DNA from 4 places in the Duganella sp. CY15W genome. Region 1 is predicted to be linked to each of the others. Evidence: predicted binding sites of a transcription regulator. Region 1 holds the regulator's gene; each other region holds the start of a gene.
The links. Region 1 encodes LexA, which represses DNA repair genes until DNA is damaged. Its sites were predicted from a motif close to ACTGTATNNNNATACAGT; they were not measured.
Positions count from the first base shown of each region.

Region 1 (2,199 bases):
CTTTAGCCAGTTTCTGGATCGAGTAAGCCATTTGACGGCGGCCCCAATCTTCAACACGGTGAACGTTGCCGCCGCGGGTCGTTACGGTGGTTTTGTAACGCTCGATCATGGCGGGCACTTGCTCGCTCTGGTCCGGGTGGACGATAAATACGATTTCGTAGTGACGCATGTATAACTCCCTTAAGGACTTGATGATATAGCCCACCCTGGCGTCAAGACAGGTGTGGGAAGAGGTAAGCCCGCGACTATATCAGCTTTTCCAGCGGAACGCCAGCATGGCGTGGCAGCTGCTACAGTGGCGCAATTGCCTTTACAACAGGATTGCCATGAAATTACTGCTTGCCCTGCCCCTGCTGGCCGCCCTCGCCTTGCCGGCCGGCGCAGCGCCGATCAGGACCAAGGCTTACAGCACGCCCCAGTTGCTGTTCGCGCTGCGCACCGACACGCAAACGCTGGCGCGCATGGTGCCGGTGCTCGACCCCAGCTTCGATTTTACGCCCGGTCCGCGCGAGGAGGAACGGCAAGCCGACGGCTACAGCCACCTGGGCGACCTGTCGCTGAAAACCCGCGTGGCCGGCGGCGACTGGCAAAGCTGGTCGTCCTACGCCGCCCGCAAACCGGTCAAGCCGGCACTCATCACGCGCACCCTGGCCGCGGCCGACATCACACCCACCATGGGCGCCGGGTTGCCGTTGAAGATCGAACGCCGCTGGCTGTACGAGCGCGGCGCGCTGGTGCTGCGTTTCACGCTGACCAACCGCGGCAAGCAGCCGGTCGAGGTGGCCGAACCGGGCATGCCCATGGTGTTTGACGGCAGCGTGGTGGCCGTGCGCCCGCGCGTCGGCGATAACAGCTCGGTGCTGGTCACGCGCCAGGACCAGCAGCCGCCCGCGCTGCGCCTGGAGCCGGACGCCAAGACGCCGCTGACCCACTGGGCACCGCTGACCGCAAGCGACCGGGAGTTTTCCGCCTGGGTCACGGACGGCTTCACACTGGCGCCCGGCGCCCAACGCTCCATCGGGGTCCGCTTCCTCGTACAGAAGTGAAGTTTTTTCACTTTATTTCGCTGAAAGCAAGAATTTCCCTTGCATTAGCAGCCATACTGTACAAAAATACAGACTGTCTATATAAACAGGCTACCGTACTCCATGCTTAAGCTCACCGCACGCCAGGAACAAATCCTGAATCTGATCAAGGACGCGATTGAAAACACCGGCTTCCCGCCGACCCGCGCCGAAATCGCCAACGAACTGGGCTTTAAATCCGCCAACGCCGCCGAGGAACATCTGCAGGCGCTGGCCCGCAAGGGCGCCATCGAAATCGCCGCCGGTACATCGCGCGGCATCCGCCTGCTGGGTGTACACGCTGAAACGCCATCCTCAAAAGTGCCTGCTGCGCTCATGATGTCGCTGCCGCTGATCGGCCGCGTGGCCGCCGGCTCGCCTATCCTGGCGCAGGAAAACCTGGAAACCAGCTACAGCGTCGATCCCGCCATGTTTGCGGCGCGCCCGGACTACCTGCTGAAAGTGCGCGGCGAGTCGATGCGCGACGCCGGCATCATGGACGGCGATCTGCTGGCCGTGAAAAAAGTGGATAGCGCCAAGAATGGCCAGATCGTCGTGGCCCGCATTGGCAGCGAAGTGACCGTCAAGCGTTACCGCAAGACCGGTTCGACCATCGAACTGCTGCCGGAAAACCCGGACTTCAACGTGATTACGGTCGATCCGGAAGCCGATGAGTTTGCACTGGAAGGTCTGGCAGTAGGCCTGATGCGGACCTGGCACTAAGCCACTCCCCCTGCGCCAGCAAGACCAGATCGGCTTGCTGGCGTGCCTCTTGTGCGATCTGCACAAATACCTGGTTCATCAATTGCTGCGCAGCCGCCAATTCGGCTTCGTTCATGGCGTCGGCCACCTCGGCGGGAATGTTGCGTCCTACCGGCAGCGCGGCCTGGTAGTTGGCGGCAAAGCGGCCATAGCAGATTAGCCAGGCGCTGCGGTCGGCGCGCGTGAGCATGGCGCCCGGCTCGCCGCACTGAAAGCGCGACAGCGCGATGTCGGCGCCGTCGTAGTGATGCATGTAGTAGTCAATGTCAGCGCGGTGATCGCCCGCCCGGGCCGTGGCAGCTGCCACGATCAGGCCGGTTGCGATCAGCGCCCTCATCGTCAGCAGCCTTCCAGTGCCGTGCAGAAGTCGTCC
Region 1 is NZ_WWCQ01000001.1:229,715-231,913, reverse strand. It holds gene rpsF (30S ribosomal protein S6) at 1-169, opposite strand, end outside; gene GTP58_RS01130 (DUF5695 domain-containing protein) at 327-1,046, shown strand; gene lexA (transcriptional repressor LexA) at 1,149-1,787, shown strand; gene GTP58_RS01120 (hypothetical protein) at 1,714-2,163, opposite strand; gene GTP58_RS01115 (cystathionine gamma-synthase family protein) at 2,166-2,199, opposite strand, start outside.

Region 2 (2,199 bases), on a different contig from region 1:
GAACCCCCAACGCAAATGCCTCGCGCGATACAGAGATTACTTTCCCTTTTTCGATAACGACGTAAGGCGCGGGCTCACACCAGCGCGGCCTGACGGACTCGAGTGGTAGTAGAGGGAGATGAACGCTGAACCAATACCGCATTTTGCTCATCCAGAAATCGTTGGCGTGCTGGCATTTTGGCCAGTGGAATAATTAGTGGCTGGTCGTGATGTGGGCCACGCCGCTTAATGACTTCTGCTGATATTCCGCCAGCCGACGGTCGCAGTGCGATTCGAAGTGGTGCCGGTGAGGCATCGGCAGCTGCACTTAACGGTCGTAAAAGCCAGAATGTCGTATCTGTTGATTGTGCGGCCAGATTGAGGCGCCGGAGTGCCTCAGTGCGAATGTTCTTCTGCCATAGCAAGACCGCTCCACAACTTCCATTCCGGAGAATTTGTTCAGCCGCCCAGAGTGCATTTGCCGTGGTCGGCGCACGTATCCATAAGATGTTTGAGCATGTAAGGCCTAAGAACTTGCAGGCCGCCGCATTGGGCCTATGAGGTGGTTCAATGAGCGCGACATATCTCGTTTTCGACAAAGCAGCGAGAGCAGGGCGTAGTAAATGCATCTCACCGATACCAGGCTGTTGAACCAATAGCTCAACAAGCGAAGACTGTGGCCACCCTTTATCCGGCAGTTCTGCATCTAAGCACTCATAACCGGTTGACGCCGATAAGGTTCGGCTGCGACTGAGCTCGTCCGCTCGCCAAACATGTTGACGTATAGCGGCCTCAGCGATTCGCTGGGCATCACAGGATTGAGAAAAGGGCGAGCACAACATATCTTTTTTGAAAGTCCGTTAGCTGTACGTATGTACAGTACTTTTTTGAAGTATAGTCGGCTACCTCATATACGCGCAAGAAGATTTTTGTTGCCATGAGGGAATCGTTCCATGTCCGCAATACAGCATGTAGAATCCTGCCCCTTGTGAGGTCGGCAGGAGGTGCAATGGATAAGTGGAAGGTGCAGGTCGTTGGCGATGACGTAGACATTCGCCTGGTTATGCAGTGTTTTGGGAGTGAAGGCACCTTTATCGAAGAGTGTGAGAAAGAATTTTTCATGTTCAGCGAAAGCTTCGGGCAGCTTTCCTCCCACCACGAGGTACTCCTCAAGGCGATGTCAATCCTGAGTAGTTGGAATGCTATTGTCGTTCTTCAGTGGCCCAGCTTTAGTTTTTTGAAATCGGGTCTGGTTATCGAGACGCATGAAGACGGGAGGAGTACTCGTTATCATTCCGGCTTCGCGGCACTGAACATCAGATTTAGATTTGACATTCGACTTGGATGCGCTGAGAAGGAGACTAGTTCTCAGGCGGTGTGGCGAAATCTGTCGGACAACCCGAGAAAGGAGCTAGTACTGAAGTTATGGGGTCACCCCAATAGGACTTGGACGCAGTTGTATCGAATCGTGGAAGAAATGGAGGCTGAGGTCGGCGGCTTGTCAGATGCAGGGATTGCCGATAAATCAGAGCTGAAGCGCTTTAAAAGTTCTGCAAATAATGCTGCTGTCGCTGGCCTTGAGTCTAGGCACCGCTCGGGGCAATTTGATGCGCCCAGCAACCCAATGAATTTGACTGAAGCGGAGGAGATGCTGAGACACTCAGTGTGGAAATTTCTGAAGCGTGAACGGACTGAAAAAAAATAGGCCTAGCGAATGGGAGCTAGAGCAAGTCAAGGTCACGAGAATCGTAGCGTGTAATTGCCGCTACAACTTGATGGACCTCCGGCTTCACAAGCTCCACAGTATCAGGGCTAAAGAAAACGCAGCCATGCAGCCGAGCGAGGTCAGTCAATAGCACGAGGAACTGGGGAGACTCGTTCCGCATGTCCACTCTCGCGGAAAAGTTCGCGCTTCCATCTGCCTCGAATAGAACATCGACGCGGCTTCCGTTTTCCGGTCCGAAGACGAGCCAGTCTTTAAGCATGCGCCATGGCGTGCCCAGGTAATGGCAGAGGTCCTCTTGAACCGCGTATGCCACTCTCTGCGGAAGAAAAGGCTCCCATCCAGGCTTCCCAACGTCAGGCATCGCCATGTCCCGGGGAATCAAATGTAGGTCAAACTGCCAGACTGCCATGAGTCCTCCCGACTATATTTGCCTGAGGTTAGTGTATCACTTGGAAACACAACGCCATAGCCGTGCTTAATGCACTCCATGAATC
Region 2 is NZ_WWCQ01000004.1:39,534-41,732, reverse strand. It holds partial or broken gene GTP58_RS31450 (DNA polymerase Y family protein) at 1-142, opposite strand, end outside; gene imuA (translesion DNA synthesis-associated protein ImuA) at 75-821, opposite strand; gene GTP58_RS20225 (hypothetical protein) at 989-1,684, shown strand.
Region 2: imuA (translesion DNA synthesis-associated protein ImuA) is a predicted target of LexA. The motif match lies at 843-860, and genes of this name have one in related genera.

Region 3 (2,199 bases), 160 kb from region 1:
CGGGACGCCCGCCATGCGCGTCATCGAGCATGTCCAGCAAGGCACGGCCGCAACGGCGCTGCAAGCCGGGACGCGGCAAACGGTACAGATCCCCCAGCGTCAGGCAACCAATGCCTTCCATCCAGCTCAGGTACTGGCGCGCGGGCGGCAGCACGCTGACCGGCAAGCCTTCCAGCCGGCGTTCGAGCGAGGACATTTTCAGCGCGCGGCCGGCATGGCAGCGCGCCAGCAGCCAGGCGCCGCGCGCCGTCGGTGCGCAGCTGAGGTTGCCGGTGAAGCCGAGCGCACGCACGCTGCTTGCCACCTTACGGCACAGCACGTGTATGCCGCCAAACAAACGCAGGCTGGCCCCGACATCCAGCAGCAGCGTGGACTCTTCCGCTTCTGCCAGTTGTGGCGTGAACTGCAGCAGCGCCAAAGCGACCGCCTGCAATGCCTCGGCCTCCAGCGGCAGCGAACGCTCCTGAAACTGCGCTTGCGGCGCCAGCAGCATCGCACCACCGCGCCGCATGTGCAAGCTCACGCCCGCATCCTGCGCCGCAGGCGACATGGCGGCCACCCGTTCCTGCTCCAGTACAATCGTGCAGTTATCCGCCGACCAGCGCGGGCAGAATACTTCGAGCGGGAGCCTCGGCAGATGTAGGGCGATCCAGAGACGCATGACGTTGGAGCAAAGCAGGAGTTAGTGGTAAGAACAAGGGGGCGTCGCGCAACGGTCCTCGTCGTTTGACAAAGCCAATGTCCATGCCGCCCGCCGCCGGCTTCAGCGATAACCGCAATGGCGCCGGTGAGGCTTCCTGCGCTGCCGTCAGCGGCCGCAGCATGCAAAACAGCGTCTCGCTACTTTGCGCCGCCAGATGCAGGCGCCGCAAGGTTTCGCCACGCGCATGCTTTTGCCACATCAGCAGTGCACCACAACAGCCACTGCGCAGGATTTGCTCGGCGGCCCACAGCGCATCGCTGGCCTTGGCGCCACTGCGTACCCACAGCAGCTGCGACGGTTCCATGCCCAACGCGGCCAGCGCCAGCGCCTGTGGTGCATGCGGCGGCTGCAGCAACACGATGGGACGCTTGCCCAGTGCGGCTAGCGCCGGCTGCAACAGCCGCAACTCGCCGATGCCGTGTTGCTGCACCAGCAAATCCACCAGCGTCCCCAGCGGCCAACCGCCGCCCGGCAACTGCGCGGACAGCGCGGCAAAGCCGGTGTCCAGGCAGCGCGTGGCGCTTTGTGCGAGCTGGTCCGCCCGCCATAACGACGGGTGCACGGTTTCAGGGAGTGTCATGGCATTGTACCGCAAATACTGTATAAATACACAGTACTCCTCGCACGCTTGTTTGGCAAGGTTTATCTGCCTTGCTGTACCATGTGCCTGGAAGAATTACCAAAGGACACACTTTGCAAACGATACAACTGATCGGCGCCATCCTGTTTGGCTTGGCGCTGCTGCATACTTTCGCCGCCAAATCCTTCGAGGTGCTGTCGCATCGCCATCCCCGCCACGCTGGACTGTTCCACCTGCTGGGTGAAGTGGAAGTGGTGTTTGGTTTCTGGGCCTTCATCCTGATGCTGGCGATGGCCTTCCTGAATGGGGGCGAGGCTGCGATTGCGTATGCCGAATCGCTCCAGTACACCGAACCGCTGTTCGTATTTGTGGTGATGGTGGTGGCCGCGTCGCGGCCTGTGCTGGACATCGTGCAGCGCGTGCTGCTGGCCCTGGCGCGCAGCATGCCGGTAAAAACCGAACTGGCGCTGGTCTGGTTTGGTCTGGCGCTGGTACCGCTGACCGGCTCGCTGATTACCGAACCGGCCGCCATGACACTGGCCGCGCTGATGCTGGCGCCGCTGATCTTCCGCGACGGCATGCCGGAACGCCTCAAATATGCAGCCTTGGGCGTACTGTTCGTGAACATTTCCATCGGCGGCCTGCTGACCGCCTACGCCGCGCCGCCGGTGCTGATGGTGGCTGCCAACTGGAATTGGGACAGCGCCTACATGGCCTCGCAGTTTGGCTGGAAGGCCACGCTGGCGGTGCTGGTCAACGCCACTGCCATCTGCTTCGTGCTGCGCAAGCACCTGCACGCCGCTACCGATAACACGACTGCCACCAGCAATGCCCCAGCCGTGCCGCTGGCCGTCACCGCCATCCATCTGGCCTTCCTGGCTGCGGTGGTGATACTGGGCCACCATCCGGTGCTGTT
Region 3 is NZ_WWCQ01000001.1:71,120-73,318, reverse strand. It holds gene GTP58_RS00340 (DNA polymerase Y family protein) at 1-661, opposite strand, end outside; gene imuA (translesion DNA synthesis-associated protein ImuA) at 588-1,283, opposite strand; gene GTP58_RS00330 (putative Na+/H+ antiporter) at 1,397-2,199, shown strand, end outside.
Region 3: imuA (translesion DNA synthesis-associated protein ImuA) is a predicted target of LexA. The motif match lies at 1,301-1,318, and genes of this name have one in related genera.

Region 4 (2,199 bases), 130 kb from region 1:
GGTCGCGGCCATATTTCTCGTAGATGTATTGAATCACCTCCTCGCGCCGCTGGTGTTCGAAGTCAACGTCGATGTCCGGCGGTTCGTTGCGTTCCTTGGAGATAAAACGGCCTGTCAGCATCTTGCTGCGTTCGGGATCAACCTCGGTGACACCGAGGCAATAGCACACCACCGAGTTGGCCGCCGAGCCGCGGCCCTGGCACAGAATATCCTTGCTACGCGCGAACTTGACGATGTCATACACGGTCAAAAAATAGGCTTCATATTCGAGGTCGGCAATCAGCGCCAGCTCTGTTTCAATTTGCTTGCGCACTTTCTCCGATGCGCCGGCAGACCAGCGAACCAGGACACCCTTCTCCACTTCCTGCCGCAAGTAACTGGCGGGCGTATGGCCGGGCGGGATCAACTCTTTCGGATATTCGTACTTGAGCTCGTCCAGATTGAATTTGCACTGCCCGGCAATGCGTACGGTTTCCGCCAGCGCGGCGCGCGGATAGATGTTCGCCAGCCGCATCCGCGAGCGCAAGTGCTGCTCGGCGCTCTGCGCCAGCGCGTAGCCGCAATCGCCGACTGCCTTGCCGAGACTGATGGCCGTCATCGTATCCTGCAAGGGCTTGCGCGAGCGCACGTGCATGCACACATGGCCCACCGCCGCCACCGCCATCTGATGCTGCGACGCCACCTCCGCAATGCTGAGCCGGTGCGCCTCATCAAACGCGCGCTGCAGCAGATTCAAGCCCATCCACACCCGGCCCGGAAACGTCGCCTCCATCCATGCCGCCTGGACGTGCAGCCGGTCCACATCCCTGGCCGTGTGCGACGGATATTGCGGCAGCAGTATCAGCAAGCAATCCGGCAGGCCCTGCAGGTGCGCGAACTCCGCCGGCGGCGACGCCAGATCGGCCGGCGTGAGCAGATAGCTGCCCTTGGCCACCCGGTTGCGTCCTATCGTAATCAGCTCGCACAGATTGCCGTAGCCTTCACGGTTCTGCGCCAGCGCTACAAACGACAGCGCCGGTGTGCCATCCGGATGCGTCAGCTGGAAATAGCTGCCGATGATGAGCGGGAACTTGGCCGCCTTCGCCTCCGCATGCGCCCGTACCACACCAGCCAGCGAGCACTCATCCGTTATTGCCAGCGCCGCATAATCCAGCTGCACCGCGCGCGCCACCAGCTCCTGCGCATGGGAAGCCCCCTGCAGGAAGGAAAAATTAGAAAGGCAGAACAGCTCGGCATATTCCGGCAGTCCCACGGCGGGCGATGGCGTGCTCATATTGAATACTGTGTTTTTATACAGCATTCTACACCACCGTCACGTCTCCGCCTATTGATGTTGCCCGGCCAACATTGCGCTCGAACCGGCTATCGATCCCGCGGGAATCGGCGTGGCCTGACTCGCGGGGTATAGCTGCGCGATCCTCCCGTTTGAACTAAAGTCAAGGTAGATGTGGTTAAGTCTTTCTCCGATTAGGCTCCAGACGGATTTCCGATGGCCCAATCAGGCGGCCAGAGGCGGATCTGACTTCCAGTTTTGGAATGACTGTCCCGTCAGCCACATCGATCATGTCTACGGGATGCGGATTGGGGGCAAACAGCCAACGGTCACCCCATTGGCGAAGTGCCACCACCGCAGTGGCGAGATCTTCTCCCATCGGGGTGAGCACGTACTCAAGGCGTTTGGCATTTTCCGCGATCGGTTGCCGTACCAATACGCCGCCATCCACCAGCTTCTTCAAGCGCGCAGTCAGCAAATTGCGCGACATCTGCAGCCGCTCTTGAAAATCATCAAAGCGGCGCACGCCGGCAAAGGCCTCCCTGAGAATGAGGAGGCTGCCCCATTCGCCGATGAGGTCAACCGCGCGCGCCATCGGGCAGTTAACTTCTGCCCACACCTTGCGTTGCATGTGTTCAATCCTTCTGTATTGGAAGTGAGAACAGTAACATAGATACCATCGCCAACTGAAGTCCTCCCCATCGCGCAACGTTAGCGGGACAACTGCATCGCGTGTCGCCGATGGCGCCGTATCCGCGCAAAGTCTTGAACCACATGCCTGATGAATGCGCGACGCGGACTGAAATCTGGCTCAGGAGCCGTTCCCGCAGCGAGGCATTCGATTTGATGGTAATACCAGCTGGCCTGACACAGATTATTCATGGTCCGCATGATAGCCGAACGGCTATTAGGCCCCCAATAACCGC
Region 4 is NZ_WWCQ01000001.1:102,929-105,127, reverse strand. It holds gene GTP58_RS00495 (error-prone DNA polymerase) at 1-1,273, opposite strand, end outside; gene GTP58_RS00490 (helix-turn-helix domain-containing protein) at 1,452-1,904, opposite strand; gene GTP58_RS00485 (NADH:flavin oxidoreductase/NADH oxidase family protein) at 1,985-2,199, opposite strand, start outside.
Region 4: GTP58_RS00495 (error-prone DNA polymerase) is a predicted target of LexA. The motif match lies at 1,281-1,298, and genes of this name have one in related genera.